2 linked regions of the Saccharobesus litoralis genome follow. The protein of the gene in region 2 interacts with the protein of the main gene of each other region in a pairwise test. Links are inferred from orthologs where the notes say so. Each region holds a gene or a part of one and is shown on either strand. Other genes may lie near its edges.

Region 1 (9,530 bases), 3.6 Mb from region 2 along the record:
GTGATAAAACGAACTGGTTAAAATAAGCTCGGCTGCGGGTGAGAATATGTATTCTGTTATCGACAGCATACTTAGCATAATGCCCATCGTGACTATTGCAAACACGATATAAATGCAGGGCAGAACGATAAAAGCGTTGGCGTACTTAATTAGCACATTACGGCTTTCAGGCACGGGTAACGAGCGCCACAGCAAAATACTGCTGTCTTTTCTGTCTGCCGACAAGCTTGAACAAAGAATACCTAGCACTGAAAAAAATACCAATATGACAGTGGCGACAAACAAAAAGGATCTCACTTCTTCTTTGCCGCGCTCGATGCTTTTGGGTAGATCCATTTCTTTATTAATTATACGAGCCGGAAATTTAACGTCTGTTTGTTGCCAACTGCCTAAGTCACTTTGGTTATGACTGTCAACTAGGGTCACTGGTGCGCCTTTTAGTTGATTGGGTACGGAAACATACAAATCCCCGTCGGATTGAACAAATATTTGCTTATGCTCAGCCAACGAAAAATAAATTAAGCCTGCCAGTAAAGCAATAATGGCAACGCTAGACAAAGTAAGCGGAATGTTAACTAAACTGGTTTTATGTTCCCAAAACTCTCGTTTGAGTTGCGAAAAATATAAATTAAGCATGTTCCATCTCCGTTGTTTTGTTGCTCATGAGTGCGACCAAAATGTCAGTTAGGCTAGGGGTTTTTAAGGTGCCAAAACATTGTAACTCTTGCTGATTAGCGTTTTGGAAAATATACGAGCGACCTTCAATGGTGTTGCTACAATAAATTGGCTTTAACAACTCGGCTTGCTGCTGTTGTTCGGGTTTAATGGTCACTTGGAAAAACGTATTTTCGAGTTCATCAATATTGATATCTAAGGCGATTTTGCCATCATCGATAAACACCACTCGGGTCAGAATGTGCTCAATTTCTTCTATTTGATGGCTGGTGATGACAATCGTATTGTTATCGTCAAAATAGTCTTCGAGCAAATTATTGTAAAAGGCTTTACGTCTTAGTACGTCAAGACCAAGTGTCGGTTCGTCTAAAACCAGTAGTTCAGACTCAATAGCTAACACCATGGCTAAGTGCAATTGAGTGATCATGCCTTTTGACATTTTTTTCACTGGCAGTTCGGGTTTGATATTGGTTTTAGACAAAAACGCCTCAGCCAAATCACGGCGAAAACTCGGATGAACCTGAGCACAGTAGTCAAATAACTGCTGAGCATTTATCCATTTGGGTAAGGTGGCGGTGTCGGCAATAAAGCTAACTTTTTCCATTAATTTGTGTTGTGAGGCATGCGGATCTAATTTGCAAACCGTCAGATCGCCGTCTACACGGGTTAAGCCTAGTAAGCTTTTAAGCAAGGTACTTTTGCCAGCACCATTGCTGCCGACTACACCGACAATTTCACCGGCATTAACTGACAAATTAATATTGCTTAATACTTGTTTTTTACCATAGTGTTTGTTGAGATTGCTGGCTTGAATGATATTAGTCATTGTTCAGATCCTTTGTCGATGTACTCATCATAAGTTGCTGGATGCGGTCGATGACATCTTGTTGTTCGATATTCAACTGCTGCATTTTCTCGATAAAATGCGGCAAATCTTCCGATAAAAATTTGGCTTTTTCGGCTAGTAACAATGCGTTGATCGCGCCAGTTTTAACAAACATGCCTAATCCTCTTCTTTTCTCAATTAAGCCTTCATCCAACAATTCGTGATAGGCTTTTGATACGGTAATATGATTGATCTGTAGTTCTGCTGAAATTGCCCTTACCGAGGGTAGCGCCGACTCTTCAGGATAATTGTTGTTTAAAATGGCTGTTTTCAGCTTAGCCACTAATTGCTTATAAATAGGCTGGTCGTCATGCCAAACATTATTCATGACTCAACTCCTGACGTTTGAGCTTGGCGTTGTTGCGTATTTTTACATTTAATTGCGATTCATCCGTGTCTCTGTATGTGACAAGAGATTGGTGTCGCGCCGAACCATGCAAGTGATTGGCATTGCCTAAATGTACCTCAGCCTGATTTTTTACATTGACTTTGGTTGAACGTGTTTGTGCCGCAAGCAGATGAATTTGGCTTTGATTACGTGCCTCCACATCAACGATCTCAACTAAGCTGTCTTGGTCAAATGTGATACGCGCACTCTGATTCATCGTCACTTTAAGCTGCTCAGCTGTGATACTGTTGGCGGTAAATAGCGAAGTATGGCGGCCATTCATATCTATCTCATTAAATTGACTGTCGGCCACATTCAAGCGGCTTTGGTCGCGCTGGCGTACCACTAACTTCTTGGTCTTACTATCCATTAATTGAGCATCAGAGGTTTCATTGATGTCTAAGGTTAATCGCACAAAGTGGCCATTAACTTGCGCTTTACTGTCACCACTTAAACGAATTCTTAGCCATTTGTCGGTCGATTCAGTCTGATTTGATACGACTAATTGTTGCAATTCGCTAGCAGCGATAAAGCTAATTATAGACGTGTAAAGCTTAACGATAGCCAGTGCGGACTCTTCGTCTTTGGGGTTTTGCAATGCAGGCTGCTCTCTAACACGTAAACGAAAAGTGGCCTCTTGCTCGTCAGTTTCGAGTGATAGTGGCTCCTTACTTATAATGACTGAGTTAATTGCATTTTTACGCAAAAATACCTCGGCGCGTTCTTCATGGCTGTAAATCACTTCAACATGCAAATTCCCATCCGCCTCCAAGATAGTGATACCCTGCAGCGGGATTGATTTATACAGAGCACTTTCTGCCAGTGTATTGGTATTGATCAATAGAGCTGCTAGCAATACCCAACAGACTTTCCAAGCTTTCATTTTGACATCCTTTTTAGATATAGTGTTATACATATGTATAACACTATATCTTTGAATATTTTATCCGGCAAGTTATTTTGCTGTTTTTTTAATCTGTATTATTAAGGAAATAAAAAAGTTTATTTATTTCAGTTTGTTAGGTGTTGAATATTTTTCGTTTGTAAAACTTAGTGTGCGGTTGCGCTGCGTATTGGGTGTGCTAGCCTTATGCGTGTAATGGCAAATAATATGGACAGTTAACACCAAATGAATACTCGTAATACCCGCCCGATCGCTTTTGTACTCACTGCTACGCACCACGGTAGCTTGATTGTTAATCGTCATGATTACTGTGTCACAGATGACAACATGGCTTATGGCGTAGGCCATCAATTAATGATCAATTCCTGTTTTGATCCAAACGAGGTTGACGCTATTAGCGTGTTATTACAAGCACGGCGCGATGCTCATGGAGATGGGGTTATCGCCATTGATTGCGGCGCTAATATAGGTGTGCATACTGTGGAATGGGCAAAGTTGATGCATGGCTGGGGCGAAGTGGTTGCGTTTGAAGCACAAGAGCGAACTTTTTATGCGTTAGCGGGCAATATAGCCTTGAATAATTGCTTTAATGCCAGTGTTAATCACGCGGCGGTGGGTGAGCAAGTTGGAACCATATTGGTTCCACAACTGGACTATTTACAACCCGCTAGTTTTGGCAGTTTAGAAATAAAACCAAGGCCAGATGGTGAAGATATTGGTCAAAGCGTGTCTTATCAACAACAAGACTGTAAACCAGTGTCCTTGATCTCCATTGATTCTTTATCCGCGCAACGGGTCGATTTAATTAAAATCGACGTTGAGGGCATGGAAATGGATGTACTCAATGGCGCTAAAAAAACAATTGATCGTTGCCAACCCGTTTTACATATTGAAGCCTGTAAATCAGACCGCGATAAGATTATCGAATTATTACAAACCTTCGGCTACCGTTACTACAGTGTTGGTATAAACCTGCTGGCGGTACATAGCCAAGATCCTATTAATAAAATAGTATCGTTTGAATGGGTGCAAGAAGGAAACGGATAATTGCTAAAGCCCGCTAATTTAAGCCTAAATCTAATAGCTGGCTTTGTATTGTGAGTGTAACAGGGAAATATACAGTCGAACGGGTAATTGAATTTGCTGGATAGTCAGGGAGTTAATCAGTCAGTTTACGCTTGGGCGATAAACTGACTGAATGAGAGTTAGGCGGTAACGTTAGCTTCTTCTTCAGCTTTTTCAACAACAATCACTTCAATGCCATTGCTTTCAAAATATTGAATTAACTCGTCAGATGCGCCTGAGTCAGTAATTAAAATATCTACATCTTTTAACGGACAGAAAATAAAGTTACTGCGCTTACCAAGCTTGGTGCTGTCAGCCAATATCACTAGCTTTTCAGCTTGTTTATAAAGCTTTTGTTCAGAGCGGATAAGTAGAGGGTCGCTTTCCATGACGCCGAATTTACCAATACCTGGTGTACCCATAAACATCATAGAGCCAAAGTAATTTTCCGTGCTGTCTTTTTCGTACGAGCTAAGAATAATGCCTTGCTCACGGTAAATTTCACCACCTGGCAAAGTCACTTGGTTATCTGTGTGTTCAGTTAAGTAGTTTGCTAGTACAAATGAGTTGGTCAAAATATTCATTTGTACAGACGACAAGTATTCACCCATCATGTAGGTTGAACTACCACCGTTAATAATAACTGAATCACCGTCTTTACAAAGCTCAGCTGCACGCTTGGCGATTAGACGTTTAGTATCAACGCGTTGTTCCACATCGACCATAAACGATGTACTAGAGATATGTTTTTTACGTGGCTCGGTATTCATTGATTCTGCGCCGCCACGAATTTTATTTATCTCGCCGCGCTTACTCATTTTCGTAATATCACGGCGGATAGTTGCTTCCGATGCGTTAAGTTTTTCAGTTAAATCTTTAACGCTCGCAAACTGCTGCTGATCGAGTATGTCTTTAATTAATTGTTGTCTATGTTTTTCTAGCATTGGTAAATCCTTACCAGTTTTCAAACTTTTCAATTCAACTTTAGTCATATTCTATCGGCAATTTTATTCATATACAAACAACATATATCTTATCACTGTATGACAAATTATGATAGTTTTATTTTCATATTTTGTCATTTGTATTCACAAGTGATTAATAATATTTCATTTTATTGATACTGGTGCAGAGTGTAACAGGCTTAATTATTAATACATTGCGTTAAATCAATGTAAATTAATAAGTTAACGATTTGTTATTAAAATAATCAATTCGATAATTAAATAATCATTTACAATCATTATGTGTCATATTAGGATCCAGTATATTCAAAATGAGGTCTAGTGTGATGAGTCTTTCAGATTAGTTGCGGTTAATTTTTTAATTTAACTTGCAGTTTTTCATCAGAGTCATGGCAATGAATTCCCATTTTTTGAAAATAAGTAAGGCTTATTGAGTAAATAAGTTTGTCTTTAACATGGTTTGGCACCGTTTGAACGACCGCATTATTAAACTGCGTAATTTTGAGCCTTGGGCCATTAAAGTAAGTGAGGCAATGAATGCAAGAGTATTTGATTAAACAGTTTGGCTTAAACGGTAAAGTCGCCATAGTCACAGGTGCAAGTCGTGGTCTTGGTCAGGCTATGGCAATAGCGTTAGGCGAAGCCGGTGCAACTATAGTCGCAGTCGGTTCAAAACCTGAAAGCGTAACGAAAACCGTTAGCTTATTACAAGAAAAGGGCATTGATTATTTAGCCTTGGGTTGTGATCAAAGTGATGGTGAGCAAATTAAAGCGGTTATTGCTGCCACAATCGAGAAGTTCGGGCGGATTGATATTCTTGTTAATAATGCGGGCACGATTAAACGAGCGCCTGCACATGAGTTTTCTGATGAAGATTGGAACGATGTTATCAATGTCAATTTGAACGGGGTTTTCAAATTCTGTCGTGAAGCTGGCAAACATATGCTTAAACAAGGCTCAGGCAAAATTATTAATATCGCATCATTGCTGAGCTTTTCTGGTGGTATTACGGTTCCTGCTTATGCCGCTAGTAAAGGTGGTGTCGCGCAAATAACCAAAGCCCTTGCTAATGAGTGGGCGAGTTCTGGTATTCAAGTTAATGCAATTGCGCCAGGTTACTTTGCAACCGACAACACTGAGAATTTACGCAACGATGCTGAGCGCTACGCCAGCATTAGTGCTCGGATCCCAGCAGGAGAATGGGGTAAGCCGGAAGATTTAGCCGGTGCAACCGTATTCTTATCAAGCCCAGCTTCTAATTATATGAATGGTCACGTCATGCTTGTTGACGGTGGCTGGATGGCGCGCTAATCGAGCGCGTCACTTTTAATTATTAATTTTATTGAGGAATTCTTATGGACTTCATGTTCTCTGCAGATATCAGAAGTTACAAAGACATGCGTAATGGTGAGTTACGTGAAGCTTTCGTGACTCAGCAGTTATTTGTTGATGGTGAGATTAAATTAACTTACACCGATGTTGATCGTGGTGTGATCGCCGGGATCACGCCGACAACACAAGCTATTGATTTACCCACTCACAAAGAGTTAGCCGCTGATTATTTTTGTCAACGCCGTGAAGCCGGTGTTATCAATATTGGTGGTAATGGCACAATTACTGTCGATGGCGAAACGTATGCTATGGCTAACAAAGACAGCTTATATATTGCCAAAGAAAGCAAAGAAGTGCAGTTCACCTCTGAAGATCCTGCAAACCCAGCTAAGTTTTATCTTGTTTCCTATCCCGCGCACCGTGTAACCAAAACGGTACACGTCCCCAAAAGCGATGCCAAGCGCATTGAATTAGGCGCGCAAGAAACATCAAACGAGCGTACTATTTTCCAATCTATCCGTCCTGGTATTGTTGATAGCTGCCAATTAGTGATGGGCATGACGGAATTAAAGCCAGGCAGCGTTTGGAATACTAAGCCGCCGCATACTCATTTCCGTCGTACCGAAATTTACATGTATTTCGATTTACCTGAAGAGGAAAGAGTTTTTCACTTAATGGGTGAGCCAAGCGAGGTTCGTCCACTGCCGTTAGAGCCTGGTGTCGCTATTGCTTCACCTAGCTGGTCTATTCATAGTGGTGTAGGTACTACCAACTACACTTTTGTTTGGGCTATGGGTGGTGAAAACCAAGAGTTTGACGATATGGACCACATCACGGTTGCTGACCTTAAGTAGTTCGTATTTTTAAAATACAGTCGCAAAGCCAATTCCCCCCTAGCAAGCCTGGATAACTTCCAAATATCTAGGTTTATGTTTTGCGACGAGTACTGTTTTCATTTTAGTTTTGATTAGTTGAAAGCCTTGGTGATCATGATACATGTGTTGGGTTAGTGAACTCTTTCACACTGAGCGCGAAGCAGTCGAAGTGTCGGTAAATTAGAAAGTAACGAGACTTCGACGAGCTCAGCCTGAAGTTTTTCATTTAATCTTAGGGTGGCTAAAAACATCACGGTTGTTAGCAAACCCTGTACATCGAGCGAATAAATTGAGCCGATCATCTCTTTCTGGAACAAGTACTAAATAAATGTAGCCATTAACTGGTTTACCCAAGCCAGTTAATTCTCAACCTGTTTTTATTAGTTTAGGCATCGTTTTGAAGCCTAGGCTTTTTACACCCTAAATTTAGGAGTTGTTATGCCAATCATCGCGTTTCCCAAAGAAACAGTTGCAGGTGAAAAACGCTGTGCATTATTGCCAAGCAATATCAAAGCTTATGTTTTGCTTGGTGCTAGCGTGCAAATTGAGACTGGCCTTGGTGCTCATCTTTATATAAATGATGAGCAATATATCGAGGCTGGTGCAACAGTGGTTAAGGATCGTAAAAAATTGCTAGGGAAAGCAGATGTCGTCTTGTCAGTGCACAAATTACCTGAACAAGACTTAGCCCTATTAACAAACAAAGTGGTTATTAGCTTTTTAGATCCATTCAATGGTGGCGATTACGTTAAGCAATTATGCGAAAAACAGGTGACGAGTCTGAGCATGGAAATGATCCCGCGTTCTACCCGCTGTCAAAAAATGGATGCGCTAAGTTCGCAAGCCAGTTTAGCTGGTTATGTCATGGTGGCTAAAGCCATGAATCAATTACATAGCATTTTTCCTATGATGATGACTGCAGCTGGCACCATTAAACCGTGTAAGGTTTTTGTGATCGGCGCGGGTGTTGCTGGTTTACAAGCTATTGCCACTGCAAAACGATTAGGCGCTGCTGTTACTGCATTTGATACAAGAAGCGTTGTGGCTGAGCAAGTGCAATCGTTAGGCGCAAAATTTTTAGAAATCGATTTGGGTGATACCGGCCAAACAGCGCAAGGTTATGCCCAAGCGTTAACGCCAGAGCAGATGGCGATCCAGCAAGCTGCTCAGGAAAAATGCATAGCTGAGTCAGATATAGTGATCACCACGGCACAACTCTTTGGCCGTAAACCTCCGGTATTAATTACTAAGCAAACCATTGGCGTGATGAAACCGGGCTCAGTGATCGTTGATATGGCGGCTGAAAACGGTGGTAATGTTGAAGGCTCGGTCGCTGGCGACACGACAGTTGTTAATGGTGTCACCATTGTTGGCACGGGTAACTGGGCAAGTGAAGTGGCATTAAACGCCTCACAAATGTATGCCAATAACTTATTTAATTTAGTTAGCGAATTTTGGAACAAAGATGACAACGTCTTTGTTGTTGATCTCAATGATGAAATTCAGCAAAGCGCGGTGATCACTCATGCGGGCAGTATTAGTAATGCCACCATCAAAGAGATCCATAGAAGTGAAGATCCAGAGCAAGACCTAGCTCAAGAGAAGGCGCAACACCCAGCCGAGCAAAAAGTAAGCTCATCTAATGTAGAAGCCGAAAAAACCTTGGAGACCGCATAATGACCGCTATCTATTTGTTATTTATTTTAATGTTGGCCATTTTTGTTGGCTTTGAATTAATCCGTAAAGTGCCTGCTACGTTGCACACACCTTTAATGTCGGGTGCTAATGCGATCTCAGGGATCACAGTTATTGGTGCCCTGAGTTTAGCTGGTGGTGAGCAAAGCCAATGGTCTACTTGGTTGGGTGCAGCTTCGGTTTTGTTTGCAACAATTAATGTGGTTGGTGGCTATTTAGTGACTGATCGTATGTTAGCCATGTTTAAAAGTCGCTAGAGGTTAATAGGGTTAAAAGTATGAGTGATTTTTCATTACTAATTAATGCAGTTTACGTTGTTTCGGCGACTTTATTTATCTTCGGTTTAAAATTGTTAAGCCATCCGTCTACTGCGCGCAAAGGTAATTTGTTGTCGGCACTCGCCATGTTTTTTGCTGTGGTGGTGACTTTATTAGACAAGCAGATTATTTCGTTTGAAATCATTTTGCTTAGTGTATTGATTGGCTCAGCTATTGGTGTGTTTGCCGCCAAGAAAGTTGAAATGACGTCAATGCCTGAATTGGTTTCTTTATTTAACGGTGTAGGTGGCTTATCGAGTTTAGCCGTTGCTTACGCTGCCATTGTTGGCGAAGTTCAACTTTCGACATTTGTATTGATTGTCAGTTTCCTTGCCTTATTGATTGGTGCAGTTACGTTTTCAGGCAGTGTCATTGCTTGGGCCAAGCTTAGCGAACGCATGATAGGACGGCCGATAGTGTTTAAAGGC
Region 2 (10,164 bases):
TATGATCCACTCACTGTATTCAAACAAAGAAATTTTCTTACGTGAGTTAGTATCAAACGCATCAGATGCCGCCGATAAATTACGCTTCAAGGCGTTAGAAAATAACGATTTATATGAAAATGACGGTGACCTGCGCGTTCGTGTATCAGTAAACAAAGACGCGCGTACCATTACGATCGCTGATAATGGTATTGGTATGACACGTGAAGACGTGATCAATAACCTAGGGACAATTGCTAAGTCAGGTACAGCTGATTTCTTCAGTAAATTATCCGGTGACCAAGCCAAAGATTCACAATTAATTGGTCAATTTGGTGTTGGTTTTTATTCAGCTTTCATCGTAGCTGACGAAGTCGTGGTTAAAACGCGTGCCGCAGGTGTCGATGCTAGCCAAGGTGTTGAATGGACATCAAAAGGCGAAGGCGATTTCACCATTGCTGATATTGAAGTACCACAGCGCGGTACGGAAATTATTTTACACTTACGTGAAGACGAAGATGAGTTTTTAGATGATTGGAAAGTGCGTAGTACTATCACGCGTTATTCTGATCACATCAACATTCCTGTGCAAATGTTCAAAGAAGAAGTGCCAGCGGTAACTGACGAAGAGGGTAATGAAAGCTCGCCAGCAGAGCCAGCTAAGTGGGAAGCTATCAACAAAGGCACGGCACTTTGGACATGCGAAAAAGCAGATATTAGTGAAGACGAATACAAAGAGTTTTATAAGACAGTTGCCCACGACTTTGATGATCCATTAACTTGGAGCCATAGCAAAGTTGAAGGTAAAACTGAATATACGAGCTTGTTGTATATTCCTAAGCGTGCGCCATTTAACATGTGGGACCGTGATACTAAGAATGGTATTAAATTGTACGTTCAGCGCGTTTTCATTATGGATGACGCTGAAAAATTCTTACCAAGTTACTTACGTTTTGTAAAAGGTTTAGTTGATTCTAATGATTTACCATTAAATGTTTCGCGTGAAATTTTACAAGATAATAAGATCACGCAAAGCATTCGCTCGGGTAATACTAAGAAGATCTTATCGTTATTAGACCGTATGGCTAAGAACGAAGAAAAAGCACAAGAGTATGCAACCTTCTGGAAAGAGTTTGGTAACGTATTAAAAGAAGGTCCAGCTGAAGACTTTGCGAATAAAGAAAAGATCGCCAAGTTATTCCGTTTTGCTTCAACGCACAACGATACTGCTGAGCAATCGGTTGGCTTAGACGCTTACATTGAGCGTATGAAAGAAGGCCAAGATAAGATTTACTATATTACGGCTGATAGCTTTGATGCGGCGAAAAACAGCCCGCATTTAGAGATCTTCCGTAAGAAGGGCATTGAAGTCTTATTGATGTCAGATCGCATTGATGAGTGGTTGATGTCGCATCTAACTGAGTATAGCGAAAAGCAATTCCAGTCTGTTGCTAAAGCCAATGTTGATTTATCTGACTTAGATGATGAAGAAACGAAGAAAGAGCAAGAAGAAACGGAAAAAGAATTTTCTAGCTTTGTAGAGCGTGCTAAAACGGCGTTAGGTGACAAAGTTAAAGACGTTAAAGTTTCTCATCGCTTAACGGAATCGCCAGCGGTTATTACTACTGACGAAAACGACATGAATACGCAAATGGCTAAGTTGTTAGAAGCGGCAGGTCAAGCTGCGCCTGAAACTAAGTACATTTTTGAAGTTAACCCTGAGCATGCATTAGTTAAGCGAGTGGCTGATGAAGCAGACGAAGAAGCGTTTAAAGAGTGGGTTGACGTGTTGTTTTTACAAGCAACATTGGCAGAAAAAGGTAGCTTGGAAGATCCAGCGAGCTTTGTATCACGCTTAAATAAATTATTGTTAAAAGTCACAGCTTAAACGCTCAACTGCCAACAATTATTTGAAAAGGAGCCTAATCGGCTCCTTTTTTGCTTTTATATGGCAAATTAGTTTGTCTTGCAGCCATTCAGCGAGCTCTTGTCCTTGTATCTTAGTTATCTAACGTGTAAATTGGCGGCAGTTTAAATTCATGATACAAGAGGCGATTATGCGCATTATATTATTAGGCGCGCCGGGTGCGGGTAAAGGTACTCAGGCTCAATTCTTAATGCAAAAGTATGGCATTCCACAGATCTCTACTGGTGATATGCTACGAGCTGCCATTAAAGCGGGAACCGAGTTAGGTTTAGCCGCAAAACAAGTTATCGATGCGGGTAACTTGGTTTCTGATGATATCATCATAGGTTTAGTTAAAGAGCGTATTGCCCAAGACGATTGTGCAAAAGGTTTTTTACTTGATGGTTTTCCACGCACCATCCCACAAGCTGATGCTATGGTCGAAAACGGTGTCGACATTGACGCTGTATTAGAATTCGATGTTGCTGATGAAGTGATTGTTGAGCGTATGAGTGGCCGTCGTCAACATCCTGCATCTGGACGTGTTTATCACGTTGTTTACAATCCGCCAAAAGTGGAAGGTAAAGATGATGAAACAGGTGAAGACTTAGTCACGCGTGAAGATGATAAACCTGAAACTGTGCGTAAGCGTTTAGGTGTTTATCACGAGCAAACAGCGCCGTTAATCAACTACTATTCAGCTATGGCTGAAAAAGGCCAAACTAAGTACTTTAAATTAGACGGTACTCAGCCGGTTGAGCAAGTTAGCGCTAAATTAGCTGAATTGTTAGGTTAATTTTTCCAGTCATTTTGACTTTGGCAAATTAATAGACCAATTAAAAAATTTAAAACGGCTCGCTAGGCGAGCCGTTTTTGATCCTGCTTAAACCTTTCCTTTACGTTTTTTAAACGATTTAACTTACGCAGACTGGTTAGTGTGTTCTGGCTTATTTGTTTGTTTTTGCTCAGCCGCTTTTTTAAGTTGCTCGCGCTCTAGCTCTGCTTTATCTACGGCTTGGTGGGCTGCTTTGCGATCATCAAATTTGAATACTTGCTTGACCAAACATTTTTCATCACTAGTCAGTATTTTATCCGAGCGCCCGCCACATATTTGATAGCTGCGTGAATCAAAGCCTACTTGAAATGCGGTATCTAACGAATAACAACTCCATAATGTGGTCATGACAAAATAACCATCGCCCATCGTATCGACAAATAAAGCCCTGTCGTTAAGCGCACCAAAGCCGCGAATATCGCCTTTATCGACACAAGCCCTGCCGTCTTGTCCGGTTTGATTGGCCAACGTAGCACTTAAATCAGGAATAGAAACCGTATTTTCATCGGTTAATTCACAGCCGGCTAAGCTGGCGGCCGCAATGGCGACAATCATTAGGTTAGAGCGTTTCATGATAAGCATTCACTGTATTTTTAAAGCGTATAATTGAAGTGTAACTGGCCTAGCAAAAAATTGCACAATGCAATGCGGTGAATTTACAAATTGTTACGTATTGTTAGCTTATTTAGCTGATTAAAAAAAGTATCCATTGTGGGCCGAATTGATTTCGGCTAACACAAGTTATGTCTAAAGCTTGCTCGCTCAACTCGCTAACGTTAAAGCATCAGGACCATAGAGATTTCGCCAGCGTCGAAGTCTCTGGTTACAGTAAAGCCCATTGATTTTGCTAATCCTGCCATCTGATGGTTGTCTAACATGGTGACGCCTTTTAGTGTTTTGATCTGTTTAGATTGGCAATAATCAATCAATAGTTGCATTAAAGATTTGCTTAATCCAAGGCCTTGAAAGTTCTGCTGAATGACAATGGCAAATTCAGCCATTGATTTATTTGTGGCATTGTCATTGGCAAATTGCGCGCGTACTACACCTAACGTTGTTGGATTAGCGGGTGTATTGGTAGTCGCAATAAAGGCTATTTCTTGGTCATAGTCGAGTTGCGTCAAGCGTGCTAAAGCAAAATGATCCAGTTTAGGGATATTGCCAAAGTAACGTTTATACCTATCCTCGTTGCTCATGTGTTGATCGAAAATGCGATGAGCCGGCTCATCTTCGGCTCTAATCGGCCGGATAATAATGTCTTGCTGATTGGGTAGTTTAATTTTCCTTTGCCATTGGCTAGGGTAAGGTTGTATCGCTAAATGTGCGTGTTGCTGATTATCGAGTTTCGGTTCGTTGATTTGTATATTTACGTCGAGCACTAACATGGCGGATTTGTCCGCGACTAGAGGGTTTATATCTAGTGTAGTGATTGAAGGTTGGTCAATAATAAATTGACTCAACTGACATAAAAACAAAGCTAAACTGTGCCTATCTATAGGATAAACGCTGTGGTGATCACGTAGCTTACCTTGCTCAAACGCTTGGTTAATAAAGTTATGGGCTAGGGCGCTATTTAAAGGTGGCAAAGCGGCTATTGCATCTCGGTGCAGTTGCCATTCGTATGCTCCTTGTCCTAGATAAATTACACTACCCAATGTGTTATCGCGTTTAACTAAGATGCGAATTTCATGACTGCTTACGCGGTTCAACATTTTTTGCACAATAAAGCCATGTTCTGTGGTGTTTTTTGTTGGGTGGGCTTGTAATTGTTGCATCATCTTTTCGCCAGCATTTATCACTTGCATTGCGTTTTGTAAATCGAGTTGTACACCGCCGTATTGCGCTTTATAGGGCATACTTTGTGGATTATTCACTTTTAACGCGACAGGGTAGCCCAGAGCTTCGGCTTTATCAGCCGCGTTGATAATGGTGTCTGCGAATAAACAAGGAACGGATTGCATTCCGTAACAAGCCAGCATGGCTGAGCAATCCAAAGGGTTTAAAGCGTTATTCGTTTTATTTTGTTGCCAAGCTTGCGTGAGTATTTTTTCAGCTTTGTTTGGCTCATATTGAATATCTGTTGGTATCGCTTCTGGTGTCTGTTGCAACATGACTTGGTTTTCAATATAGCTTTGCATTTGCATAAAAGCGCTAACAGCATTTTCAGGCGTACGAAAGGCGCTAATATTGGCATTCGCAAAAATCGTTCGACAAGCCAAATTAGAGGTTTCACCTAGCCAGTTCACCATTAAGTTTGCTTTGCCTTTGCTAGATACAAACCAATCGGCTACGGCTTGGGCTAATACTTGGTTGTTAACTTGGTATTGAGGACTGTGGATCAGTAACACTGTCGCTTGAGGTTGCAAGCTATGTATTTCTTTGAGCAGAGATATATAGTCTTTGGGTTGTGTAGCGGCCTTTAATATAATTGGATTAGAGGCTAAGCGTATGCTGGGGTGATTGGCCAATGATTGAGTTAAAGGGCTATTTAAATCGGCTAAGCCTGATTTTTCATATTGTGGGTGTTGTTGATTCAGCGCCGTCATCGCTAGTTCGGCAACACCCCAGCCGTTGCTAATGATGAGTAATGGCTTATTGTGTTGTTGACCATGTGCTTGAAGTGATGGGCGCTTACCATGAGCAAGTCTTTCTGCGTAAGTTAATAACGCTTGTAAGTTATTAAACGACAGCATGCCTGCGCGTTTCACTGCTGCGTCAAAGGCTAATGGATCAACATTTGAATTATCAGGGTGGACATTGTGTATCGTGTTATAGGAGATTGGTTGAGCTTGCATTGCGCGTGTTTTTAGCACTAACACGGGTTTAGCAAATGCAGCAGTACGAGCAGCCGACATAAATTTGCGGCCATTGTCAATTGAACGTAAACACAGCAGAATGGTTTGGGTTTTACTATCTTGACTTAAATGCGCTAGCACTTCACTTAGGCTTAAATCACAGCTTTGCCCTAAATTGATAAAATGGGAGAAACCGATCTGCCGATTGACTGCCCAATCTAATAAGCCACTCGAAATGGAGTTAGATTGACTGATCACCGCAATATTACCAACTTTAATTGAGTTTGGCGCGAAACCAAGATTGAGACGTTGCCATGGCGCTAACCAACCTGTACTACAAGGACCGAGTATTCTAAGATTTTGAAAGCCTTTTGCAGATTTGCTATTAGCACTTAACTTAGGTGTAACCTTGAACTCATTACTGACATTGGAGCTGTTATTAGGGCTGACATTTGGGCTAATATCATGCGGGGGATTATGAGTGATTATGGCAAGAGAACAGGCCATCTTGTCGAGTTGGGTTAAGGTGGTATTTAGGTTTTGCTGTTCTTGTGCTTGATGGTCGTTGCAGATAATGGCGATGTCAGGCGAGCTTGGTAAGTTTGATAAATTAGCAAAGCAAGCCATGGTTTGAACAACTTTGAAGTTGGGGTTAATGGGATAAACCACACCTTTAAAGCCGTATTCTCTAATATTATATAAAACATGATAGCCGCTATGTTGCGGATCATTAGATGCACCGATAACGGCAATCGATTTGGCTGAAAGTAGGGTACGAAACCACATAGTGCGCTCCTGACGCTAACATGCCCCTTACCCTATGCTATTTTCGTTTACTGCTTAACGAACTGGATCAACTTTTTAGCAATATCTGTGTTATCCATAAATCCTGTAAAATGCTCAGAGCCAGTACCGTAACTGAACACTTGCACATCGGTTGCGCTGTGGCCTGTGGTTGAAAAACCCGTATTGGACTTTTTGTTGATCAATTTAGTAATGTGTAAAGCAAAGGGTTCGGTTGCCAAATGGGAGTAGCTTTGCGCTTGAGCTATTTCTTGTTCGCTATAGGTAAAAGGGGTGTGCTGAGATAATAGCGTGGCTAAATCGTTTCCTTGTTTCACTTTTGCGGCCATCGTTTTTGTTGTCATGCTAATTTTAGCCACCTCATCGACTTTCCAAAGGTATTTTCCTTGTGAAGCCAATGCTAAACCGCCGGTTTCATGATCCGCTGTAATGACAATGAGCGTATCGTCGCGTTGACTGGCAAATTGATACGCCGTATCGATTGCATTGGCAAAATCTGCCATTTCAGCCAGTAGACAGGCAATATCGTTTTGATGACCACACCAGTCAATTTGGCTACCTTCAACTAACAATACGAACCCTTGTTCGCTATTTTTGAGTAAATTAAGTGCGGTATCTGTCATTTGACTTAAGCGCTGCGTATCGGAATCTAGTGCACTGGGAAAGCCAATCGAATGAAAAATACCTAATGCCGGTTTGGTTAATTGCGCTAATTGCGCCATGTTATCTGTATAGCTATAACCTTTGGCTTGTAATTCAGCGATCAAATCTCGGTCGCTGCGTTTCATAAAAAATTTACCACCACCTAAAATCACATCAACGATAGGTTGTTTTGAGGTTTGATTATCGACTAGCCAATTGGCAATTTCATTTTTTTGTTTGCGCCGTTGTTGATGCGAGTAAAAACTGGCGGGGGTGGCATGCGCAATATCAGAGGTAACGGCTAAGCCAGTTTGTTTGTTGTGCTGTTTAGCGATTTCAAATAAGGTTGTTAAATGGTTCTGTTGCTTGTCTACTGCAATGGCACCATTGTAAGTTTTTATGCCTGTCGCTAAAGCGGTTGCCGCTGCTGCGGAATCGGTAACTAAGGTATTGTCGGCGGGAAAAGTGGATGCTGTGCCGAGTTTGAATTTATCAAATACCGTTTGGGTGCTACCTGACTTATGTTCGGTTAGGTAACGATAAGCACTTATGTGAGTTGGCCCCATGCCGTCACCAATAATTAATATGATATTTTTTGGTGCTTTATTAACCGAATGTGAAGAGTTTATGTTGCCACAACTGGTTAATAGAAATAGGCCGATTAAGCAAATTAACCTACGACTTTTTGACATTTTCTTACCTTTTTGTCGTAAAAAATTCATTTTATGGTGAACTTATTACACCTTTATTTAGTCGAAAGTATATCGAGTTTATTCAAGGAAAGATAACTCGTTAATTTTTTTGCAATTTATAAATATTGTGCTTGTTATCGATTAAAAATCGCTCTATTATTGTGCAATCGCATGTTGGTAATTAACTTTCAGTCATTTACCGGTAAGTGGTGTAATTGATAAAAACAATAACAAAATCTAAAAGTTGGTAATGACCCATGAATAAGGCCTCACAGGGTATAAACTTAACGGTTGTTGCTATTGCAGTAGTTGTTATGGCTGTTTCAGCTTTTTTTAACACTGCGACAGCCGAGCTCAATGAAGAGCCAACAATTGTTGAAAAAAAAGACGCTTAACAGATTAACAGATTAATAGATTTATGAATCATGGATCTACAAAAAACCCGCTTAATAGCGGGTTTTTTATTGCCAGCAATATTGTTCTTTAGGTTGTAGTGGTTGGGAATGCCATTAATTATAAAAGTGTTATAGTCAAAGCGATCAGGTTTTAGGGGCAGGTTTCTAGTTCCAGACGAAACCTAAGTACCTATACCCCTGTCTCTTCTACACAAATGTTAATTATCTCAAGTTAACCTAAAGTCGAAGAAAAATGCGGGTTAGTAGGTAGTATTTAGTGGTTAAAAAAGTACCGTCTTTCCTGCGTATGCACAGCTATCGCATCCATGCTATCGCTAAGTACCTGCATCCATGCAGGCAGGAACCCAGTGTCTTTTGCTTAAACTAGACTATGTTTATCCAACAAAAGTCGCTGGATCCCCGCATGCGCGAGGATGACGAGTGTATTTTCCTAAGCCTCGGTGATAAAACTTCACCCTCATTGACCGAAAAAAGCGCTTCTGAAACTTGTGTAGAAGAGGCAGACTTACATCCATGTAAGCAAAGTCGAGAGTAAGTGCAGACAATGAACCATAAAGCCTGAGCGAGAAGACTATAGTTACTTTATAATGCCACTGCGTAACGCCTTAGCCACCGCGCCAGATTGAGACTGCACTTCTAGCTTAGCGTATATTCTGGCTAAATAAGTTGAAACCGTACTTTGTGAAATGGCTAAACTGCGGGAAATTTCTTTAACACTTTGCCCCAAGGATAATTTTTCTAATACCTCTATTTCTCGCGTGGCTAATTTATAATCTTCGCTAGTCACAGGCTTTTGAATATTATCGAGTACCACTTTGGCTATTTCTGGGCTGAGCACCGAGCCGCCTTTTATGACTTCTTGTAAGCCCTTGACAATTTCAGGGCCACTGGCCGATTTTAACAAGTAGCCAGCTGCACCGGCTTCTAACGCTTCTAGTACTTTGCCTTTTTCACTAAATACCGTTAATACAACCACGATAATGTCGGGTGCTATTTCGCTCAGTTTTTTAATGCCTTCAACCCCGCCCATTCTAGGTAAACCTAAATCCATCAGGATCAAGTCCGGTCGAGTGGCAGGCTCGTCATCTAACGTCGTGAAAAATTCAATACAGGATGGAAAAGCACGGCAAGAATTTATAGCGTCTGCGCGACTTAAAACGCGCTCTAAGGTACGTCTATAAGTCGCGTCATCTTCTACAATCCATACGTTAATTGGTGTCATAAAAAACCTCTACTCGTTTGACGTCTGATAGCCGTGTTCAGGTTCTTGCGACAGCTGGCTGAGTGCTATCTGTAATCTAATACAGGTTCCCTGATGGGGAACGGATTGGATCGCTACCTTGGCTTGCATTTCTTCGGCTCTAGCGACTAAGTTATTTAATCCCCAGCCTGAGGTTACATGGTGAGGTTCAAAACCACAGCCATCATCTTTAACCTCTAGTGCCAAGGTCGTTGCATCAATATTGATGCTTATTGTCAGGTGACTGGCATTAGCATGACGCGCACAGTTGTGAATAACCTCTTTGAAAAACAGCGTTAAGTGGCGTTTTACAGCCAAAGAGACTTTAATATTCGGCACTTGTTCGGGCTGTATTACCGTTATGGCGACACCACGTAAAATACGCTCAGCTCGGTTAGTTAATGAAGATAATAATGAACTTAATAAAATCGATTTATCGTCTCCGTTCCACACAACTTCTCTTAAAGAGGCATTAGCCTCTCTCGCCATAAGGGATAAGTCGTTTAGATCGTCTGCGATTTCGGGGCTGACTTTAGCACTGGCTAACTCGTCAGCTAACAGGGTGATACTGCCTAAACTGCTGCCAACTTCATCATGTAAATCGCGGTTGATCCTATTACCTTGTTTAACTAGTAAATGTTGGCGGTGCGAACGTTGTAGTAAGACAAATGCACCAACCAGTATGAGTAGTGAAATAACAATACTGACAATAATGAAGCGAGAAACTAACCATTCCCAATACTCATGCGCCAAGGTTAGCTCGTTATTAACTAACTTAAGTTGCTCATCTAGCGGGCGGCGTTGAGCCAAGCCCATTATCCAATCACGCTCTGCCACAATGCGTCGTCCCCAACT

What was found.
Region 1: the proteins of C2869_RS17385 (region 2) and C2869_RS03895 interact in binary tests that used the Escherichia coli proteins (3 or more experiments, as listed by UniProt). The link is inferred for Saccharobesus litoralis from one-to-one orthologs.

What each region holds. Positions count from the first base shown.
Region 1 is NZ_CP026604.1:1,053,810-1,063,339, reverse strand. What follows is about bases 2,961-5,701. They hold C2869_RS03895 (DeoR/GlpR family DNA-binding transcription regulator), read right to left. Parts: upstream 4,863-5,701; coding sequence 4,059-4,862; downstream 2,961-4,058. Other genes in these bases: kduD (2-dehydro-3-deoxy-D-gluconate 5-dehydrogenase KduD), read left to right, coding at 5,421-5,701; C2869_RS03900 (FkbM family methyltransferase), read left to right, coding at 3,079-3,900. In the rest of the region: C2869_RS03920 (hypothetical protein), read right to left, coding at 1-636; C2869_RS03915 (ABC transporter ATP-binding protein), read right to left, coding at 629-1,501; C2869_RS03910 (GntR family transcriptional regulator), read right to left, coding at 1,494-1,889; C2869_RS03905 (DUF2807 domain-containing protein), read right to left, coding at 1,882-2,832; more of kduD, read left to right, coding at 5,702-6,194; kduI (5-dehydro-4-deoxy-D-glucuronate isomerase), read left to right, coding at 6,239-7,069; C2869_RS03880 (NAD(P) transhydrogenase subunit alpha), read left to right, coding at 7,529-8,767; C2869_RS03875 (NAD(P) transhydrogenase subunit alpha), read left to right, coding at 8,767-9,042; C2869_RS03870 (NAD(P)(+) transhydrogenase (Re/Si-specific) subunit beta), read left to right, coding at 9,063-9,530. UniProt on the Escherichia coli protein: Represses ulaG and the ulaABCDEF operon. Two ulaR binding sites have been identified in each promoter.
Region 2 is NZ_CP026604.1:4,646,744-4,656,907, reverse strand. What follows is about bases 3,297-6,671. They hold C2869_RS17385 (bifunctional acetate--CoA ligase family protein/GNAT family N-acetyltransferase), read right to left. Parts: upstream 6,302-6,671; coding sequence 3,497-6,301; downstream 3,297-3,496. Other genes in these bases: C2869_RS17380 (alkaline phosphatase), read right to left, coding at 6,349-6,671. Outside these bases: molecular chaperone HtpG, read left to right, coding at 1-1,867; adk (adenylate kinase), read left to right, coding at 2,037-2,681; C2869_RS17390 (DUF6491 family protein), read right to left, coding at 2,805-3,293; more of C2869_RS17380, read right to left, coding at 6,672-7,653; C2869_RS22700 (hypothetical protein), read left to right, coding at 7,911-8,048; C2869_RS17375 (response regulator), read right to left, coding at 8,647-9,291; C2869_RS17370 (sensor histidine kinase), read right to left, coding at 9,301-10,164. UniProt on the Escherichia coli protein: Catalyzes the acetyl-CoA-dependent acetylation of lysine residues of a large number of target proteins. Acetylates RNase R in exponential phase cells and RNase II.